DNA from 3 places in the Staphylococcus sp. 11262D007BW genome. Region 3 is predicted to be linked to each of the others. Evidence: riboswitches for the same ligand, from Rfam matches in the RefSeq annotation. Region 3 holds a riboswitch; each other region holds the start of a gene.
What was found. A riboswitch is a leader RNA that binds a small molecule or an ion and turns the genes downstream of it on or off. The one in region 3 is predicted to bind S-adenosylmethionine.
Positions count from the first base shown of each region.

Region 1: another riboswitch for S-adenosylmethionine. It lies ahead of ACEE93_RS09280 (O-acetylhomoserine aminocarboxypropyltransferase/cysteine synthase family protein); the one in region 3 lies ahead of ACEE93_RS07180 (M20 family metallopeptidase).
Region 2: another riboswitch for S-adenosylmethionine. It lies ahead of ACEE93_RS01800 (methionine ABC transporter ATP-binding protein); the one in region 3 lies ahead of ACEE93_RS07180 (M20 family metallopeptidase).

Region 1 covers NZ_JBPWPJ010000001.1:1,888,282-1,895,819, reverse strand. Annotated here, with positions in the region: gene ACEE93_RS09300 (response regulator transcription factor) at 1-187, shown strand, start outside; gene ACEE93_RS09295 (sensor histidine kinase) at 184-1,215, shown strand; gene nrdD (anaerobic ribonucleoside-triphosphate reductase) at 1,425-3,275, shown strand; gene nrdG (anaerobic ribonucleoside-triphosphate reductase activating protein) at 3,272-3,808, shown strand; SAM riboswitch class I at 4,516-4,613, shown strand; gene ACEE93_RS09280 (O-acetylhomoserine aminocarboxypropyltransferase/cysteine synthase family protein) at 4,676-5,959, shown strand; gene ACEE93_RS09275 (hypothetical protein) at 5,967-6,131, shown strand; gene ACEE93_RS09270 (type 1 glutamine amidotransferase domain-containing protein) at 6,187-6,873, shown strand; gene ACEE93_RS09265 (metal ABC transporter solute-binding protein, Zn/Mn family) at 7,035-7,538, shown strand, end outside.
Region 2 covers NZ_JBPWPJ010000001.1:346,112-353,649, reverse strand. Annotated here, with positions in the region: gene ACEE93_RS01815 (MetQ/NlpA family ABC transporter substrate-binding protein) at 1-247, opposite strand, end outside; gene ACEE93_RS01810 (MetQ/NlpA family ABC transporter substrate-binding protein) at 368-1,222, opposite strand; gene ACEE93_RS01805 (methionine ABC transporter permease) at 1,248-1,943, opposite strand; gene ACEE93_RS01800 (methionine ABC transporter ATP-binding protein) at 1,936-2,964, opposite strand; SAM riboswitch class I at 3,093-3,199, opposite strand; gene ACEE93_RS01795 (thioredoxin family protein) at 3,237-3,554, opposite strand; gene ACEE93_RS01790 (toprim domain-containing protein) at 3,520-3,915, opposite strand; gene gcvH (glycine cleavage system protein GcvH) at 4,009-4,389, opposite strand; gene ACEE93_RS01780 (arsenate reductase family protein) at 4,456-4,812, opposite strand; gene ACEE93_RS01775 (thioredoxin family protein) at 4,985-5,305, shown strand; gene ACEE93_RS01770 (nitroreductase family protein) at 5,358-5,906, opposite strand; gene aroD (type I 3-dehydroquinate dehydratase) at 5,939-6,682, opposite strand; gene ACEE93_RS01760 (D-2-hydroxyacid dehydrogenase) at 6,699-7,538, opposite strand, start outside.
Region 3 covers NZ_JBPWPJ010000001.1:1,439,468-1,447,005, reverse strand. Annotated here, with positions in the region: gene ACEE93_RS07195 (pyrimidine-nucleoside phosphorylase) at 1-608, shown strand, start outside; gene ACEE93_RS07190 (DoxX family protein) at 622-975, shown strand; gene ACEE93_RS07185 (S-ribosylhomocysteine lyase) at 1,049-1,519, opposite strand; SAM riboswitch class I at 1,688-1,794, shown strand; gene ACEE93_RS07180 (M20 family metallopeptidase) at 1,893-3,077, shown strand; gene ldmS (L-aspartate--L-methionine ligase LdmS) at 3,080-4,258, shown strand; gene ACEE93_RS07170 (DUF2750 domain-containing protein) at 4,358-5,017, shown strand; gene ltrA (group II intron reverse transcriptase/maturase) at 5,613-6,899, shown strand; gene coaW (type II pantothenate kinase) at 7,504-7,538, opposite strand, start outside.

The DNA of each region.
Region 1 (7,538 bases), 450 kb from region 3:
ATCTGAAGCATTATCTAAAACAGATCTTCTTGAACAAGTGTGGGGATATGATTATTTTGAAGATATGAATACACTTAATGTTCACATTCATCGTATCCGTGAAAAGTTAGAACAACATCATTATGACGACTATCGCATTGAAACGGTGTGGGGGTTAGGCTACAAGTTTCAGAAGGTGAGCTCATGACATTACGTAAACAACTCGTCGTTTCGTTCATTGTAACGATTAGTCTCACAACGGTTTTATTTTATATTTTGTATAAATTGATGTGGTTTGATGGTCGTTTTGCGATATTTCTAACGCTTTGTTCGTTATTATCAGCAATGGTGACGCTCGTGCTTGGCTTGTTTTTTACTGTGCCCACCATTAAAAAGATTGAACGATTAAATGACCAAACGCAAAAGGTGGCAGAAGGGCATTTCGATGTGACTGGTTTAAATATTCGAAGTCCGAGAGAAATTCAAGAACTGAGTATGTCGTTTGATCAAATGGTTACAAAAATTCAAAAACAAATGGCTATGATTAAAGAGGAACAAGAAGAAAAAATACAGCTTATTCAAAATTTAGCCCATGATTTGAAGACACCTTTGGCCAGTATCAAGTCTTATTCAGAAGGGTTAAAAGATGGCATTATTCATGGAGACCAAGCGACGCAAAAAGCATATGGTGTGTTGATTGAACAAGCTGATCGATTATCACAAATGTTTGATGAGCTAACGGATGTGATGACTATTAATCACTCAATGCATACCTCCACGCTGATTCATATGGATCAACTGTTGTTGCCTATTTTAGAATCCTATGCACAACGTTTACAACAAGAACAGCGCACGTTGAATGTGGATATTGATAAACATATTGCGCCATTTCATCAAAATCAACAAGCGCTTGAACGTATTTTAATGAACATTATGGATAATGCATTAAAGTTTTCAGAAGCGGGAACGTCAATTGATATTCGGGTAACGCAAACAGAGGATCACGATATTGCGATTGCGATAACAGATCAGGGCATCGGTATTGCCGAAACAGATTTACCTCGCATTTTTGAGCGTACTTATCGCGTAGAACAGTCTCGCCATAAAACAACAGGTGGCTCAGGTTTAGGCTTGTATATTGCGAAAACACTTAGTGAACAACTAGAAGGCAATATCAAAGTGGATAGTGAACTTGGCCACGGCACGACGATGACCGTTTATGTGCCCACGAAATAACGTCAATAAAAACAGTTGAACCTAGGTCTCAAATAGTATTTTTGAAATATAACATTACATTATTCAACCATTTAAATGTTGTGCTATTTTATGTTCACATAATGTTTGAAAAGAAATGACAAATTGGTTAACGGGCTTATTTTAATTTGAATGTACTATATATAGTGTCTAGTATTAAAATTAGATACTATATGTAGGAGAGATGTGAGATGAAGCAATTAGAAAAAGCACTAGAAGGTCTCATGACTAAAGATCCTAAAGTGGTCAACGAAAATGCGAATAAAGACAGCGCTACGTTCTCGACAATGAGAGATTTAACCGCTGGCGTTGTATCTAAAGTGTATGCGCTCGATCAGTTGTTACCTAAACATGTTGCAGAGGCACATCAATCGGGTGATATACACTTTCATGATTTAGATTATCATCCATTTCAACCACTAACGAATTGTTGTTTAATCGACGCTGAAGGAATGCTTGCGAACGGGTTTCAAATTGGTAACGCCCAAGTAACCTCTCCAAAGTCAATACAAACAGCGACAGCCCAATTAGTACAAATCATCGCCAATGTGTCTAGTAGTCAATACGGCGGCTGTACCATTGACCGTGTCGATGAATTACTCAGTACATATGCACGTTATAATCAAGAAAAACATACACAAACAGCAGCTCAATTTGTGGCCCCTGATCAACGTGAAACGTATATTGATCAACAAGTAACGGCTGACATTCAAGACGCAATCGAAAGTTTAGAATATGAAATTAATACGTTGTATACATCAAATGGCCAAACGCCTTTTGTAACGTTAGGATTTGGGCTAGGAGAAGATGAATTAAGTCGTAAAATTCAACAAGCGATTTTACAAACCCGCATTAAAGGACTAGGGAAAGATAGGATTACTGCTATTTTCCCAAAACTGGTCTTTTCGATTAAAAAAGGGACTAATTTTGCACCGGAAGATCCCAATTATGATATAAAACAATTGGCTTTAAAATGTTCAATGAAACGCATGTATCCTGATATTTTAAATTATGATAAAACGGTAGAATTACTTGGTGATTTTAAAGCACCGATGGGATGTCGTTCTTTTTTACCGGCATGGCACAATGACCAAGGAGCGCATGAGAATAATGGGCGATGCAATTTAGGTGTAGTGACCTTAAATTTACCTAGAATCGCAATAGAATCTGAGGGTGATAAAGCACGATTTTGGACGATTTTTCATAAACGGATGCAGGTGCTACATGATGCATTAGTGTACCGTATTACACGTGTACGACAAGCCACACCTGATAATGCACCAATTTTATATCAAAGTGGCGCTTTTAAGCATCGATTAGACCCAACAGAAGACGTCTTTTCATTATTTAAGGAAAAACGTGCGACGATTTCGATGGGGTATATCGGTTTATATGAAACAGCGACTGTGTTTTATGGGGCAGATTGGGAAACAAACCCTGAAGCGAAACAATTTACATTGGAAATTTTAAAAGAAATGCAAACCTACCAATATCAATGGACAGAGGAAGAAGATGTATGGTTCAGTATCTATAGTACGCCAAGTGAGTCCTTGACCGATCGTTTCTGTCGTTTAGATTATGACCGTTTTGGTGAGATACCTAATATAACGGATAAAGGATATTATCAAAACTCTTTCCATTACGATGTACGTAAAGACGTGACGCCATTTGAAAAGCTCGATTTTGAAAAAGATTATCCTTATTATGCGAGTGGCGGTTATATTCATTATTGTGAATATCCAAAATTGGATCATAATGTGAAAGCGCTAGAGGCTGTATGGGATTATGCGTATGATCGTGTTAGTTATCTAGGTACCAACATTCCGATTGATCGTTGTTATGAGTGTGGGTTTGAAGGTGATTTTGATACAACCCCTCATGGCTATCAATGTCCAAATTGTGGTAATGATGATCCATCGACAGTCGATGTGGTAAAACGGACATGTGGTTATTTAGGCAACCCAGTGCAACGTCCAACTATTGAGGGGCGTCATAAAGAAATGTGCGCACGTGTTAAACATATGAAGGTGCCTAAATCATGATCGCTGAAGCCATTCGACAAGGTTCTGGTTATATTGCCAAAATTGAACATCATAGTTTTGTAGATGGAGAAGGCGTACGGTGTAGTGTGTATGTATCAGGTTGTCCATTTCAATGTCCAGGATGTTATAACGTGGCAGCGCAACATTTTCGATATGGCGCACCTTTTGTCGATGAAATGATTGACGATATTTTGGAAGCATGTGCACCAGATTATATTAGCGGATTGAGTATTTTAGGTGGCGAACCATTTTGTAATTTAAAGGTAACGAGCGCGTTAATTGAAGCGTTTCGTGAGCGATTTGGTAAGACAAAATCTATTTGGGTATGGTCAGGTTTCCAATTCGAGTGGCTATGGCGTGATAGCCAACGACGTCCACTTTTAGAAAAAGTAGATGTCCTCGTTGATGGAATGTTTATTCAACATTTATATCGGCCGAACCTTCCATATAAAGGTTCGCTCAATCAACGGGTCATTCATATCCCTACATACCGCCGAACCCATAACCTATCAAAAGCAATATATATTGAGTAGAGGAAGTAATGATAAAGGGGAAATGATTAGATATATTTAAAGTTATTAACACCTTTATGACTCGTATTTCTCAGTGATTAAAGTAATAGTGATTGCACCTTTACGCCTCGCGTTTCTAGGCGCCTCACCTCAACTAATTTTGTCTTTTATAGAATGTTAAATAAGAAGACAAAATGGATTTTCGGTTTCGGCTCTATGCCAAAGAAGTCTCGGCTAAGGTTGCAATCAGTGGAAAGCACCTCGAAATCAAAAGTGCACCATAACCACTCAAATGTTTCTCTATGTTACTGAGCAATTATTTTAAATGGTTTCGGTTGCGAGACTCCTGACAGATCACGCCGAAGTGAGAAATCCTAAAGGATGATTTATGAACATAGTGAATTACGTCATCCTTACACATACGAACGTTAGTGAGTAGGTGAACCTTGATTTTTCCTTAAAGTATTATGAAGGTTTGATTAGTTCGAGCGAGGCCTGTAGGAACGCGAGCAATATAGAAACCATTTAAACTAGCAATTTCCTTATGCTTAAGAAATGTTAATTCACTTGCATTTTAAAATGTTTTTAATACGGTTGAGTGGGTTTTGTTTGAAACAAAATGGTTACCGCTAAACTTTCGCATTATAATAAAAATTCAGATAAATCATTGACTTTCGAGTGTGTGTGCTATACAATGACGTTATTCTTATTTAAAACAAATGAATCATGACTTATCGCGATTGGCGGAGGGATAGGCCCGACGAAGCCAGGCAACCTATTAAGTTAGGTGCTAATTCCTACAGGTAATGAACCTGAGAGATAAGATGTCTATTTTTTAAAGTCTATCTTTTCAGGATAGGCTTTATTTTTTGTTAAGGGGGAATAGGGATGACAGATTATCAATTTGAAACGTTACAATTACACGCTGGCCAAGCAGTAGACGAACAAACCAACTCCAGAGCGTTACCAATCTATCAAACGACATCATATACGTTTGATGACACAGCACATGCGGCGGATTTATTTAGTTTACAAGAACCGGGGAATATTTATACACGGTTAATGAATCCAACGACTACGGTATTAGAGACACGTCTTGCTGAACTTGAAGGAGGCGTGGCTGGTGTAGCTGTTGCTTCTGGTATGGCGGCGATTACATATGCGATTCAATCTGTGGCACAAAGTGGCGAACATATTGTTGCGAGTGAGACTTTGTATGGTGGCACGCACACATTGTTTACGCATACATTGCCGAAATATGGTATTGAGGTCACTTTGGTTAATACAAAAGATGTTAATGATGTAAAAGAAGCTATACAGGAGAATACAAGAGGTGTATTTGTTGAAACAATAGGTAATCCTGAAGGTAATGTAGAAGATTTAGAATCACTTGCACAAATTACACAAGAAGCGGGTATACCATTAATAGTAGATAATACTTTTGCGACACCATACTTATGCCGACCGATTGAGCACGGTGCAAACATTGTCGTTCATTCTGCGACGAAGTTTATCGGCGGCCACGGTACCACAATGGGTGGTGTCATTATTGATGGGGGTAACTTTAATTGGCAAAATGGGAAGTTCCCAGCGCTGAGTGAACCAGATCCATCTTATCATGGCATCATTTTTGCAGAAGCGTTTCAAGAAGCGGCACTTGCTTTTAAAATTCGTACAACACTATTACGTGATACAGGTGCAGCATTATCACCATTTAATGCTTTTTTACTAACGCAAGGGTTAGAAACATTGTCGCTTCGTATGGAACGACATGTGGACAATGCTGAAAAAGTGGCACGTTATCTTGAACAACATCCACTTGTCACTTGGGTAAAATATGCAGGACTAGAATCAAGTGACTACTATCCATTAAAAGAACGTTATCTACCAAAAGGGGCTGGCTCTATTTTTACATTTGGTGTGAAAGGTGGCTATGAAGCAGGTCGCCAATGGATTGAAAACTTGGAATTATTTTCGTTATTAGCCAACGTAGGTGATGCGAAGTCGCTCGTGATTCATCCAGCTTCTACGACACACCAACAGCTCACTATAGAAGAACAAAAAGCAGCAGGTATCGAACCGGAAACCATCCGTTTATCGATTGGACTTGAACATATAGATGATATTATTAACGATTTAGAAAAAGCATTTAAAGCAATTGACAAGGAGTGAACTAGAAATGAATGACGCCCCAGTTAATCAAGATAATCATCTTGAACAGTTATTAACACAACGCCAAGAATGGGAAGACTACGTGCCAATTAACCAAGCCGCACAATTTTTAAAAGAAGAACAATTAGCGCACATTACACAATCGATTGATTCATTACAAGATGAAACATAAAGATGAGCAAAATGGGTAAACATAAGCAACACACTTTTAGAGAGGAAGGCTTGCTATGAAAAAGATAATGATTGTTAATACAAGTCATGATCAGTTTGATGGTTTTGATAAACCAACAGGATTGTGGTTGAGCGAACTTGTGCACTTTTATGATGTATTTAAAGATGATGCGAATTATCAAGTTGATATTTTTAATATTAATGGTGGCGCAACGCCGCTTGATCCGGTCAGTTTAAATGCTGTGACACTAGATAGTATATCTAAGGCTTATTATGATGACTCACAATTTATGAATCTTTTGCAACACTCTAAATCAATTAGTGAAGCGGATCCATCTCAATATGACGTGATTTATTTTACAGGTGGACACGGTGTCATGTTTGATTTCCCAGGTAATCCTCATATTGAAAAGGCGATTAATACCATTTATGACCGTGGAGGCATTGTCTCAACAGTTTGTCACGGTGCTTGTGCATTATTAGAAGTGAAACAGGCCAACCATCATTTCTTTATCGATGGCAAAACGTTAACCGGTTTTTCAAATGCAGAAGAAGTGCTCGCCAATCGTAAAAAGTATGTGCCATTTGCTTTAGAAACGGAATTAAAAACAAAAGATGCAACTTATCGCAAATCTAAAGTACCCATGAAAGGGCACGTAGAAGTGGATGGTCGTCTAGTGACTGGTCAAAATCCAGCTTCTGCTAAACTTGTAGCTCAAGAAGTAAAAAACTTATTATCTTAGAATAGAAACCCTTAACCATTTGAACGCCCAATGTGTTAAGGGTTTTTTATGAATATCATAAAATATGAAATAAATCTCCAAAAGACATTGCGCTTTAATAGAATATCCTTTATAATTTTAAATCGTAATGATTACTAAATGAAACTAAAGGAGAAGGACACATGATTAAAAAAGGTATAAAGTTTATGGCAACTGCAGTGTTAGCAAGTGTTGTACTCGTTGCATGTGGACAAGATAATGAACAATCATCAAGTAGCACTAAAGGCAGCTCTGATGAGGCTTTAAAAGTGACAACAACCGTTTTCCCACTGCAATCGTTTGTGGAACAGATTGGCGGAGATCATGTGGAAGTCAATTCGATCTATCCAACAGGTGCAGATTTGCATAGTTATGAGCCGTCTCAAAAAGATATTATGGATGCCAGCAAATCTGATTTATTCGTCTATACTGGGGACGATTTAGATCCTGTGGCGAAAAAAGTAGCCGGCGCAATTAAAGAAGACGATCACAAATTATCGCTTGAAGATCAAGTAGATCAATCTTCGTTATTAGCAGACGAACATGATCATGAGCACGAAGGAGAAGATCATGAAGAAGCGCATGAACATTCACATGGCGCATACGATCCACATGTATGGTTAGATCCTAAATTAGATGAAACATTT
Region 2 (7,538 bases), 1.1 Mb from region 3:
CATCGCCTTCATCTAATAATTTATTAGGTATTTTGTAATCATTCACTTCACGCACTTCCACTTCATAGCCTTTGTCCTTTAAAAGTTCGCCTGCCTTTTTAGCGACTTCTCCATGTGGTGTGGGTGTAGCAGCTACTACTATTTTTTTATCTTCTGAACTATCTGCTGATTCATTTTGATTGCAAGCTGATAACACAACTAACAAAGCAATTAATGTCGTTCCAAATAGCAACACTTTTCTTTTCATACTATGTCCCCCTTGATATGTAAAAAGACGAGCTACGATGTAAAAGTCTAACTAGCGTTTAATCAGATTGTTCTAGTGCGCTATATCTCTTACATCGTATGCCCATCTTTCAGTTAATTATTATTCTGCTGGTACTACTGCACCTTTGTATTTGTCTTCAATAAAGTTTTTAATATCATCAGATTGAAGTGCTTTTACTAATGCTTTAATTTTTTCATCATCTTTATGACCTTCTTGAACGGCAATTAAATTAGCGTATGGATTATCTTTAGCATCCTCTACTGCAATAGAATCTTTTTGTGGATTTAAGCCTTGTTCAATTGCAAAGTTTGAGTTTAAGATAACCGCATCTCCTTCTTTATTTTGATATGTTTTTGGTAAGAATTCAGCTGCTTGATCATCGTTAAATTTAATGTTCTTTTTATTCTCTTTAATGTCGTCAAATGTTGCATCTTTAATATCAACACCATCTTTAATTGTAACGAGACCTTCATCTACGAAAAACTTTAAGAAACGACCTTGCTCAGCTGGATTGTTTGAAACAAAGACTTCTGCATTGTCTGGTAAGTCTTTTAAGCTATCATATTTTTGAGAGTAAACAGCCATTGGTTCCAAATGTACATCGCCTGCTGATTCAATTTTGTAGCCTTTATCTTTCTTTTCAGTTTCAAGATATGGTGTGTGTTGGAAGAAGTTAGCATCTAATTCTCCCGCATCTAATAATTTGTTAGGTGTAGTATAATCATTAATTGTTTTAATTTCTAAATCATATCCTTCTTTTTCTAAAATCGGCTTAGCTTCTTCTAAAATTTCAGCATGTGGCGCTGGTGAAGCACCGACAACGATTTTTTTATCCTCACCATTACCGCCGTTTGCATCACTTGTATCTCCTTTTTCACCTTTAGAATCATTGCCACAAGCTGCAAGGACAATCCCTAATGTTAAAATAACTACTAACGATAAAACTCTTTTCATATTGATCTTCCCCCTTTATAATCAGTTATCTTTTATCAATTTTATTTGTAATCCAATCCCCTAAGAATTGAATGATAAAAACAATAATTAAAATCAAAATGGTAGAAATTAAAATGACGTCATTTTGGTTACGTGTAAATCCTGTGAGATATGCTAAGTTTCCAAGACCACCTGCACCGATAACCCCTGCAATGGCAGTAGAACCAACAAGTGCAATCGCAGTTACTGTAATACCAGAAACTAGCGCTGGTGAAGATTCCGGAATTAATACCTTTAATACAATCACCCAAGTATTAGCGCCCATGGAACGCGCAGCTTCAATGACACCTTTATCAATTTCTTTTAATGCAATCTCTACTAAACGACCATAGAATGGTGATGCTCCTATAATTAACGCGGGTAAGGCACCCGTTGGACCACTAATCGTACCTAAAATTAAACTTGTAAAAGGAATTAATAGTAAAATCAAAATAATGAACGGAATGGCACGAAATAGGTTTACAAAAAATGAAACGATGCCGTAGAAAATACGTCCTATTTTAGATTTACTTTTTGAAGTTAAAAACAAGATAATCCCTAAAATCAAACCTAATACAAATGAAAATAAGGTCGATACTACCGTCATATAGAGCGTTTCATATGTAGCGGTCCATACTTCCTCCCATTGGACATTAGGCATTGTAATCATTTCTTGGATAATCTCACTAAAGCTCTTACCCATGACGGACCACCTCCACAGCAATATTTTTCGTACTTAAATCTTCTTCCAATGCCTTAAATTGATCTTGTGAGATGGCTGTAATATGTACAAGTAAAAAACCAACTGCGCCAGTTTTTGTGTTTTTGATATTTCCTTCAAGAATATTTGCAGCAATTTGATGTGTGCGCGTAATGTACGAAATGACAGGTTCTGTCGTATGTTCCCCTGAGAAAATGAACTTGACTAACATATCATCCTTTTCTAGCGGGATAGTACTAGTGATGTCGTCTTCATCATTTGAAGGTTCTAAATCTTCTCGAACAAAACGTTTAGTAACCTTGTGTTTAGGGTTTTGAAAGACTTCAGAGACCTCTCCTTGTTCAATCACTCGCCCTTGTTCCATCACTGCTACCTCATCGCAAATACGTCGAATGACATTCATCTCATGGGTAATGACAACGATGGTTAAGTTCTTTTCTTTTTTGAGCTCCACTAGCAAATCTAAAATTTCATCTGTCGTTTGTGGATCTAAGGCACTCGTCGCTTCGTCACATAACAAGACTTCTGGGTCATTTGCTAACGCTCTAGCAATACCAACTCTTTGCTTTTGTCCTCCAGATAACTCAGATGGGTAAGCATTCTCCCTTCCCTCTAATCCTACTCTTTCAATTAAATGAAGTGCCTTAGTTTTAGCTTCACGCTTAGGTACACCTGCCACTTCAAGAGGAAACTTAATGTTATCTAATACGGTACGAGACCAAAGTAAGTTGAAATGCTGAAAAATCATACTTACTTTTTGGCGTTTTTTCCTTAATGCCGCTTTGGTTAATTGACCAATATGATCACCACCAATAATAACGTCACCAGATGTTGGTGCTTCCAGATAATTCAATAAACGCACTAACGTACTTTTTCCAGCTCCCGAAAATCCGATTATTCCGAAAATTGTTCCAGTATCGATGTTTAAATCAACTTGATCGACAGCTGTTACTTTTTTAGACTTCGAAGTATATTGCTTAACTAAATTTTTAAGCTCAATCATAACACTATATCCCCCTAACAAACTTACTCCCGAAATAAAATGAGTTCATCTTAACGACGATTGACGATTTAAATCAAAAAATGCTTTCTCTTTTGAATAAAAGAGAAAGCATTGTATCAACGTCGCTTCTCTCATCTTCAAAAGTCCAAAAAAACTTTATGTGAATTGGCACCATTTCACGTTTGACGGTTGCCGGGCTTCTTAGGGCACATCCCTCCACCACTCTTGATAAGAGTTTTCTGAATATTTAATTGTCTATTATATTATCATCATCACGTTGATTCGTCAATCGCCTTTTTTAAATTTTCTAATAAAAAGGGGACAGACTGAAACGCGTAAATGCGTTTAACTTCTTGATCATAATTCATAATCAGTAAAATAGGCACTGATTGAATCTCATAATCTTGACTAAAGTCCGGATGAAAATTTAAATCTATTTTCACTAAAGGCAAATTTACAATGTCATTCGCAATGTCTAACATACGCTCAGACATTTTACACGTCCCGCACATCGGTGTATAACCAAATATAAGATGTACAGGTTCATCTTTATTTTTAGATATATTGTTCAATTGCTCTGAAACATTCATGATATCCATACTTTCCTTTGACATAAAAATCGTTTTTCACGTTAAATCCAAAACGTCCTAACACATTTGAGAGGTAATCACGAGGACAACGCGCCACTTCAGTGTAAGTAGAATCCACAAATATATCAATACGTTCGCTCAAATATTTTGAAAACCACTTACGAATGTGGCGTCCTTCTGTATCAGCATCTACGAGTATATAGACTTGCTTATCATATAATGACTCTAGCATATTGTCCATTTTCTCGATGCTCATTGTGCCATGTGTACATATAATATCAACCGGTTCGTTTAACACTTCTTTTACCCTTTTTTTATCAGATTTACCTTCTACAACAATTACTTTATTTATGATCGCCATAGTCTTCACCTTCTAAATAGTCTGAGAGTAAAATTGATACCAAAAAACTCCCGGATAAACAAGTTACCAAGGAGTCTCAATAAAAAATAAGTATTATTCACCAATCATGTCTTCGTAAGCTGAAGCATCCATTAATGCGTCTAACTCACTTTCATCACTAAGTTCAATTTTAACCATCCATGCTTTTTCATATGGTGATTCATTGACTGCTTCCGGTTCATCTTCTAAATCTTCATTTACTTCCACAACTTTACCTGTAAGTGGAGAATATAATTCAGATACAGTTTTTACAGATTCAACGCTACCGAAAGTTTCACCTTCTGAAACTTCGTCGTCTACTTCTGGAAGTTCAACGAAAACGATATCTCCTAATTCGCTTTGTGCGAAGTCTGTAATACCGATTAAAGCAACATTTCCGTCAACTTTAACCCATTCATGTTCTTTTGAATACTTAAATTCATTTGGCACTGCCACGTGAATCCCCTCCTATTTTTAATTACATATTAATGATGACATATCGCTTGAATTCTATCAACTATTTTAACGAACCCAAGTATCTTTATAAACGTCCTCTTTAAACCCTACAGTCACTTTATCACCAGAAATGGCTAATGGACGTTTCACTAACATACCGTCAGATGCCAATAATTCTAGTTTTTCATCGTCAGACATATCTTTTAACTTATCTTTTAAATTTAATTCGCGATATTTAGCACCATGTGTATTGAATAATTTTTTAATTTCAATACCAGAATCTTCTACAATCTTCGCAAATTCTTCTTTAGTAGGTGTGTGTTGCACAATGTCGATAGGTTCATAACTCACACCGTACTCTGATAAAAATTGAGCCGCTTTTTTACATGTTGTGCATTGTCGGTATTGATAAAATTTAATCATAAGCTACCTCCTAAATTTAATTAATATAAATATAGCAAAGTTTTCAATAATTAGATACTTTTTTAATATATACCCACTTTATCGATTTTATAGCATGCTCATTTCGAAGGATGACTTCATAGGTGGATTTCGTTATAATATGGTTACGACATTTACTTGGAGGTTTATGATTATGAAAAATATTAATGATATGAATCAATTTAATGAGGTTATTCAAAGTCAATCACCTGTTATTATCAAATTTGAGGCAGGTTGGTGCCCTGATTGCCGTGCAATGGACATGTGGATTGACCCTATCGTTGAAAAATACAACCAATATGAGTGGTATGTTGTAAATCGCGACGAACTTGAAGAAGCTGCTACAACGTATGATGTAATGGGTATTCCAAGTCTTTTAATTTTCCAAGATGGTCAAAAATTACATCACCTACACTCAGCTAATGCAAAATCTCCTGAACAAGTAGAAGAATTCTTAGCTAATAGCTTAGGCTAAGCAATAAAGCCGCTAATATGGATTTTCCATATTAACGGCTTTTCTTTTTGATTTATACAAAATCTGTAATTAATCCTCTATTTTTACGCTTAATTTTTCTTGTTTGATCATAATCCTCTAAGTCCGTTAAATAAATGAAACCTACTAAACGTTCATCAGGTAGGACACCGAAAACATTTCTAACTTTAGGATTAAAAATATATTGAGGTGTTTTCCAACAAGAACCTATACCGCGGTCGTGTAACAATAGTAAGAGATTTTGGGCAAATGCGCCTACAGCTAAATAATTTTCGTTTTCTTCTCGCTGTCTTGCATCGCATTTCATAATAATTGCTAAAAATCCCCCTAAATTGGTCACTGCATCATAGTGACTTTGTTGTTTTTCTTTATCTCTAGGGAATGCATACTTCGAAATATCTCTACTCATTTCACCTAACTTATGTTTAGGTACGTATACCACACGCCATGGCTCTCTCATACCATGATTTGGCGCATCGGCAGCAATTTCTATCGCATCTTTAACCGCGGATTCATCAATGTGCATATCTCTTTTAAACTTTTTAATACTCCTTCTCGTCTGAATAGCTTCTTGAAGTTGCATCTTTATCTACCCCTTTTTAATGATAACCATTATCAATTATAGTTAACGATCGTTGTATTTTCAACTAAACTGTATACTGGCAATAATTGAGATAATTGACGTACATTTAGTTGACCGGGTGCCACTTCTTTTGCTAGGGCGCCATATGTTAATGCTCCTCCAAACACTTCCTGAGCAGTACGAGAGATAACACCTAGTTGCGTCATAGAAATACCTGTAATCCATTGAGATAATGCATCACTCGCCTCAGACACAGCTTCTAATAATGTCAGCACATCTTTCTTACGTTGGGGTGTTACAGCTACTTTAAGATGATGTGCGCCGAGCTTGGACATGTTAAAATACGTCTTCTTAAGTACGTCCAGTGTAGGGGTTTGATTAAAATCATGATATGACGCAATAACCTCTTTATTTTGATCTTTAATGTATTGAACTAAATCGGCTCGTGTCTCATTATATGCCTCCCACTCAATATCTATCATATCAACTTGTGTTAACTGAGCCAGTTGTTGATTTAATTGTATGTATGCCTCATTTGATAATTCACCAAAACCACCCTGGCTCGCTGTACGGTAAGTTAATAAAATCTCGTTCTGAGCAGTAGACTTAATATTATTTAATAAAGTTTCTATATTACTAACCTCTATATTAGAAAGTTGATCTAAGCGCAACTCCAAAATATCAAAATAAGATGCATTTTGCGTGATTAAATCAAGTTCTTCATCTGTTATAGTATCTTGGTTCAACATTAAACTCGCAACAATTTGTGTTTTCACTTAATTTCACCAATCCTTACTTCATCACGTTGTTTTTGATCGTATCTCCTTTAATATAAGATAATACATCATCCAATGGAATATCCACTAGATTTTGAACCGCTTCATCTGTAAAAAATGCGACATGAGGTGATACAAGTACATCTTGTCGTTCAATCAAATGATTCAACATCTCATCTTCTACATTCGTATACGTATAGTCTTTTTTAAAATACGGTCCTTCATTTTCATACGTATCTAACGCCACAGTTCTTACAATTCCTGCGTCAAGCGCCTCTATTAATGCAGTCGTTTCCACTACAACACCACGTGCTGTATTAATAAAAATCAGCCCTTTTTGAGCATTACGAAAAACATCACTATTGATAACATATTGATTGTCTTTAGAGCCTGGAATATGTACCGTCAACACATCAATATCTTGAACGAGCGCTTCAACACTATCCACATAATTCACTATTTCCTGTAAATCTGAATCAGGTTGTAAGTCATAACCATAAACTTGCGTTCCAAATCCATGTAAAATTTTAGCCACTCTACTACCAATCCGTCCCGTACCTAATACGCCAACTTTTAATGAAGCTAGCGTTCGACCTTGAATCGCCATATCCCAAGTAAAATTATTTTCAGCGACATTTCGATCAATTTGATGCGTGTGACGCACTAACTCTAAAATGCGTGTCACTGCAAACTCTGCAATAGATTGAGGAGAATAACTCGGTACATTGGAAATGGTGATACCATATTGTTGTGCTGCCTCTAAATCAAACATATCGAAGCCCGCTGAACGTTGTGCGATATGCTGAATACCATGATCAGATAATACCTGTAAATAATCATTATTAAAAGACGTGGT
Region 3 (7,538 bases):
CAATGGCAATTATTTCGGATATGAGTCAACCTTTAGGCTATGCTATTGGGAATGCACTTGAATTAAAAGAAGCAATAGATACATTAAAAGGTGAAGGACCAGAAGATTTAACAGAACTTGTACTTACATTAGGAGCTCAGATGGTCGTTTTGGCTCAAAAGGCAGAGACATTAGATGAGGCACGTCAAAAATTACAGGAAGTGATCGATAATGGTAAAGCGCTTGAAAAGTTTAAAACATTTTTAGACATTCAAGGCGGCGATGCTTCTGTAGTTGATGATCCTACACGTTTACCTCAAGCACAATATCAAATTGAGTTACCAGCAAAAAAATCAGGTGTCGTGTCAGAGATTGTTGCTAATGAGATTGGCATTGCTTCTATGATGTTGGGCGCAGGTCGTCAAACGAAAGAAGATCAAATTGATTTAGCGGTCGGCCTTAAATTGCATAAAAAAGTGGGAGACACTGTGTCTGAAGGAGAAAGTTTGTTAACGATTTATGCTAATCGCGAAAATGTTGAAGATGTAAAGCAAAAATTGTACGATAATATTGCGATTCAAGATACGACAACATCTCCAGATTTAATTTATAAAGTCATTACAGAATAAAAAGGATGGTAAAATGAAGCGTTTATTAAGAATTGTAATGGGTCTTGCCTTTGGTATGATTGGTATTTTACATTTCACAAGAGAACGACAATTTCGTCGTATCGTCCCGCACTATTTGCCGCTTCGTAAAACAGCGGTACTTGTCACAGGGGTATTTGAAATGATGATTGGGTTAGTTTTAGTGTTTAAACGCCCTTCATATATGTTTAAACATGGGATAATCGCCTTTTTATGGGCAGTTTTACCAGCAAACATTTATATGGCGCGTAAACAGCTCCCATTAGGTGACAAACATTTACCGAAATCAGTGCTATACGCTAGAATACCAATGCAATTTGTCTTAATGGCAATCATTCGTAAATTATAAAAATAGCCCTTGAGTTCACACTAGGTTATGGAACTCAAGGGTTATTTTATTGAATATTTATCATGGTGTAGAGTTATTTGCCATTACCATAAATATCATGCCATTGATCGCGATGATCTAAAAAACTTTGAGCAATCTCTTTTGCACCTTCTAAAGAATGTGATGCTGCCCAGCCACATTGTACTTCGTTGCATGCTGGTACTTCTGATGCATTAAGTACATCGTTTAATGTTTTTTCTACAATATCTAGCACATCATCGTAGTTATCATGGTTAATGAATGATACGTAGAATCCAGTTTGACAACCCATTGGACTTAAATCTACTACTTTGTCAGTATGGTTGCGAATGTTTTCAGCCATTAAGTGTTCTAAAGAATGAAGTCCCGGCATTTCCATATGTTCTTTGTTAGGTTGTTTAAAGCGAATATCATATTTATAAATTTCATCGCCATTTAATCCTTCCATTTTACCTGCAAGGCGGATAAATGGTGCAACAACTTTTGTATGATCTAAGTTAAAACTTTCAACGTTCATTTTAGGCATTCAAATCAACCTCCTATATCTTTTAATTTCATTTTAACATATTTTAGTCTAGATAAAACATCTTAAAGATGAGTATTTAACTCTGATTTATTAATAGATATATGAAAATTTAGAATATTGAATGACAAATCGTGTTAAATCGGTTAAACTGTTTAATAACTTAATAAAAATTTATCAAGAGTGGTGGAGGGACTTGGCCCTACGAAACCCCGCAACCTCATCGACATACGATAAAGGTGCTAAATCCAACAGCGTTGAATGCTGAAAGATAAATAACGACAAGATGTTATCAACCTTATCTCATCACACTTGATATAACAGGTGATTGAGTTTACGGTTTGGTAACTTTTTTTATTTGGAAGGGGAGAAGAGAATGGTTACAACACAACAACATATTTTAGACTATATTGATAATCATCGACTCACATATATTGATATGAGTCATCAAATACATGAACGACCTGAAGTCGGCAATGAAGAATTATTTGCATCACGATTATTAATCGACCACTTAAAAAGTCATCAATTTGAAGTTACAAAAGATATTGCCGGGCATGCAACAGGATTTATTGCAGAATATGAATCCTCTAAAGAAGGTCCGACAATTAGCTATTTAGCGGAATACGATGCGTTACCTGGGTTAGGGCATGCGTGTGGTCATAATATTATTGGGACAGCTAGTGTGTTGGCAGCTATAGCATTAAAACAAGTGATTGATGAGATTGGAGGTCGAGTGGTCGTCTTTGGTTGCCCTGCTGAAGAAGGTGGAGAAAATGGCAGCGCCAAAGCGTCTTATGTTAAAGAGGGGCTATTTGATGAGGTGGATGTGGCATTAATGGTGCATCCAGGCAACGAAACGTATCCTACCATTCCTACATTAGCTGTAGATGTATTAGACATTAAATTTTTTGGAAAAAGTGCACATGCGTCGGAAAATGCTTATGAAGCGCGAAATGCACTAGATGCTATGCTAAGTTTTTTTAATGGCATCAGCCAACTAAGACAACATATCCGTCAAACAGATCGTGTACATGGTGTGATTTTAAACGGTGGAGAAGCGGCGAATATTATTCCAGATTTTACACACGCTCGTTTTTATACGAGAGCAATGTCTCGTAAAGAGTTAGATGTACTTACTGAACGTGTCCATCAAATTGCCAAAGGTGCAGCAATTCAAACAGGATGTCGTTATGAATTTGATCCTATTCAAAATGGGGTGAACGAATTTGTTCGTAATACACAACTTGATTTATTGTTCGAAAAGCATGCGACCACTTTAGGCGAAGAAGTTAGTCATGATGACTTCGGATATGGGTCTACTGATACAGGCAATGTCAGTCATGTCGTACCCACGATTCATCCACATATTAAAATTGGGCCAAGAAGCTTAGTAGGACATACCCATCGTTTTCGAGAAGCAGCACAGAGTCCAATGGGAGATAAAGCGTTGATAAAAGGTGCTAAAATTATTGCAACAATGGGGGCAGAATTAATTCAAGACGAGGCATTATTGACATCTATTCAAGCGCACCATCAAAAGTTAAAGGAGAAATTATAATGATGATGACATCTCCGAAAATGACGATGGGTGAACTGTATGATTCAAATGTAGTGTATACGTCGCGTCCTTCTTATGTGTCTAACCCTTGGCTTGAACCGGATGAACATCAATCTAACTTTTTAACTGGACGGGAGTTATTGATTTCAGATCTTCCAGTGATTGTGCATGAGGCAAGTATTACGTCAAAGTTAGAGACATTATTTAAGTTAGTCGATCAAACTGTGCCGCAAAATTTATACACCTTTAATAATCAAGAAAGTTATGAAACATTATTAAAGACTTTAGTGAATGATGAAGATCAACGCATCTATTTTCAATATGTGCATGGGGAAGATATTGTAGCTGATAATAAATACGCTATTAATAAAGATCTTTTTGTTCAATTGAATAATAAATCGAATATTTCTAAATGGACAAATGGTAAGTATTTACCAAAGCGTCAAATTGTCAGTGTAGATGCATTTGAAAGTGAAATCGCACATTGGTCTTTACCTGTTGTGATTAAACCAGGTGATGAATTGCCTACAGCAGGGGGATATGGCGTCATGATATGTTATACAGAGGAAGATTTAGCAAAAGCGAAAGCACGTATCTATCACGCTAAAGAAGCCACACAGACACTCATTATTGAAGATTGTATTGAAGCGGTAGACAATTATTGTGTCCAGTTTGCACGTCATCCTGAAGAAGGGATCGTATATATAGGTTCAGCCAAACAGTTGACGAACGCGTATGGATTTTATAATGGCAATATTAATGCCCAAGATGTACCGGAAAAAGTCATTCAAGCCGGGAGAGAACTCATGCAAAACGCAGTAGATGAGGGATTTATCGGTATTGCAGGATTTGACTTATTAGTAGATGATAAAGGGGACGTTTATGCAATAGATCTAAATTATCGCCAGAATGGGTCGACAAGTATGTTGTTATTAGAACCTGTGTTAAATGGTAACTATCATAAATTTTATAGTTATTTTGCAAATGGTGATAATGAACGATTCTTCAACGCCATTAAGGAATTTGTTCAAAAAGGGGTGTTGTATCCACTCTCTTATTATGATGGTGATTGGTATGAGGATGAACAAGTGCAATCTAGATTCGGTGGTATTTGGCACGTCAATAGTGAAACAGAATTGAATAAATATGAACATGACTTTTTAGAAAAAGCTGGTCTTTAGAAATTTAAATAGAGTGTCATAATGATTCTCCATTCATTGACGAAAGATGAAAACTAGTTTATATTCAAAATTAAGTTGATATGGTAAAGGAGCTTAATTATGTCATATAAAAATGAACGCTTTTATGAAGACATTTTGACAAATGAACAATTTTATTTTGCAGTAAAAGACAAAAAGATTATTAAACATGACCATAACGGGAAAGATTTAGTTTGTTTTTGGACACGAACATCTTTAGCAGAAGCTTATTTAAAAAATCTAGAGATTGAATATGACAAAATTAAAAAAATGGACATTGATCGATTTGCAACATATGAATTAGATGAGATGTTTGACGAAACTGATGAAGCGTTAGTGAATGTGACGGAAAATGCGGAAGGGCATGAAATTAATATTTTTGATGCTTTCAATGAGATTATGTCTGATTTAGATCGTATTCGAATTCGAGAATTTGTTCAAGACATCGCTAACACTGATACCGTTTATGGTTTAACACAAAAAGGATATAAACAGTTTATGATGGTATCTGATGAGTATGATCATTTTTTTGTGCCTGTTTGGAGTTTAAGCAAACGAGCTGAAAAAGTAGCTAATGAAGACTTCGAATCTTTCGAGCTCATCGATGTAGAAGGTGAAGTTTTTTCAGATTGGCTAGATGAACTAAGAGATGATAATCGATACGTGGCTATCGATATTAAACCAGGTGTCATTGGCACAATTGTTTCCGCACAAAAATTAGCAAATGAATTAACAATATAATCAGTAGAGGAAAAGGGCTAGGATAAGAACCTGGTCAAACATAAAAGTAGAGGAGAATCATTAAATGATTTTTCTCTACTTTTTATAGTGCGCCCGGCATGGGTAACATCTTGACGGTGAAAGTCCGTTACAGGCTTGGTAGTAGGAACTGTTAGCGAAGGACAAGGGTGTCCACTGCGAAGTGGAATCTGAAGGAAGTCGGACGCAAACACTCGCACTGACGAACAGAAACATCATACTAAGGCTATGTAGAATGGATGAATCTGCTATACAAGATAAAGTCCTATACTACCCGAGTTCTATATAGTAAATGATGTGGTGACATGAGTGGAAAGAGGTTACACCTTACCCGGGGAGGTCTCATAAGCGATTCGTAGAATCGTAGTAACAACGAATTATGAGAAATCAGCAGAAGTCATAGTAGGTATAAACATATCGAAGGACTGAACAATATTAAATACAAAGTAAAGAATGGAGGTTATAGATTTACGGTGTGCAGAAAACGGTTTATACCGGCAACTTATAGAAAGATAAGTAGTGGAACGAAAAAAGGATATATAAGTGTGTACAGTAAATCTTAGGTGAAATGAAAGAAATGTATCGTGAGTCTCCATCTTTGATGGAACTTGTTGTAAGACCAAACAACATTGAAAAAGCAATTAAGAAAGTGAGAAAGAACAAAGGTGCACCTGGAATTGATGGTATGAGTGTTAGTGACTTGAATAGGCACTTCTCGCAGTACTTTCCTCAAATTCGAAAGAAACTGCTTGATGGTACATACAAACCACAAGCAGTAAGGAAAGTTGAAATCCCAAAATCAAATGGGAAAAAACGAGTGTTGGGTATTCCTGTCGCAAGAGATAGAGTTATCCAACAAGCCATTAAACAAGTCATTGAACCTAAAATTGACCGTACATTTTCAAATCACAGTCATGGTTTCAGACCAAATCGTAGTACAGGTACTGCATTGAAGCAATGTGCATTATACTATGAAGAAGGTTATTCAGTCGCAGTCGACTGCGACTTAAAACAATGTTTTGATATGTTAAATCATGACAAGTTAATGTATCTATTTGAGCGTCATATCCAGGATAAAACTATTTCTAAGTTCATTCGTAGAAGTCTACAAGTTGGTGCCATTGACCTCAATGGTAACTACAAGAATAAAGAAATCGGTGCACCGCAAGGTGGCGTTATATCGCCGCTATTATGTAACATCTATCTGCATGAATTAGATAAAGAACTGGAAAAACGTGGACATCGTTTTATTCGCTACGCTGATGACTTCGTCATCTTTGTGCGTTCAAAACGAGCAGGCCAACGTGTTATGGAGAGTGTGACAAAATTCATCGAAAAGGATCTTAAACTTATTGTAAATAAGGAAAAGAGCAAGGTAGGTGCAGTCACACGTTTAAAGTTCTTGAGTTGTCTAATGACCAAAGTAAATGGCATTTATCGTTTCAGACCGACTATGGAAGCAAAAAGAAGTTTAAAACGCTCCTTAAGACGCCTAACGAAACGAAATAGACCAGGTACCTTCAGACAGATTATAACAGAAATCAATCAAGTGACTCGAGGGTGGATAAATTATTTTGGTAGAGGGTTTATTAAAGGCTTTTTAACAAAAGTACAATCATGGCTAAACCGTCGTATTAGACAACTGATTCTTAAAAGATGGAAGAAAACGAAAACAAAATACAAAATGTTACGTAAATATGGACTTGACCATGATAGCGCAATGAGAGTTTCACAATCACGTAAGAAGTATTGGCGACTCTCAAGTGTAAAAGAAGTCCATCGTGCGCTTACAACAAAACAACTCTACGAGTGGGGACTAATACCTTTAGTCCACCTCGCAGAGCTGGCTTACGCAAGATATTGAACCGCCGTGTACGGAACCGTACGCACGGTGGTGTGAGAGGACGAATAACCAAATAATGGTTATTCTCCTACTCGATTAAATTCATGTTATATCAAACATAAAGCGTTCTTTCGAAATGTTTTTAAGAGTATTTTTGAAATCCCCAATTCCTCATTTATATTAAATAGCCTTTATTATTTACGCTTATATTTGCATGAGCAATTACATTTTATAAAATATTGTAAACAAATAGAATGTTTTATTTTCAATTTAATGGTATATTTAAGTAAATTATAGCGTGAGGTGTAGATTAATGTATATTATGGGGTTAATTCTGGTAGGTATCATATTAGCAGGAATAGGTTTTGGAATAATGAAAAAGTTTTATGATAAACAATAAAAAGTTTATTAGAGTTTTAGAAATAAGATGGTTAATGAAAGAGAAGGTGTAGTTACACTATATTATGTTTATCGCCTTAATAAATAAGCGTCTCACATAGATTGCAAAATCGTTTATGTGAGACGCTCATTTTTATTTTAGAAAGGTTCGCCTGCTCGCTGGCACTCGCATGCATAACGTGCACTAATCTCACTATGTTCGAAGTGCACGTAATTGTCCGCACTTTTATAAATATAATGTGCCGAGTGCGCCTGCGTAGG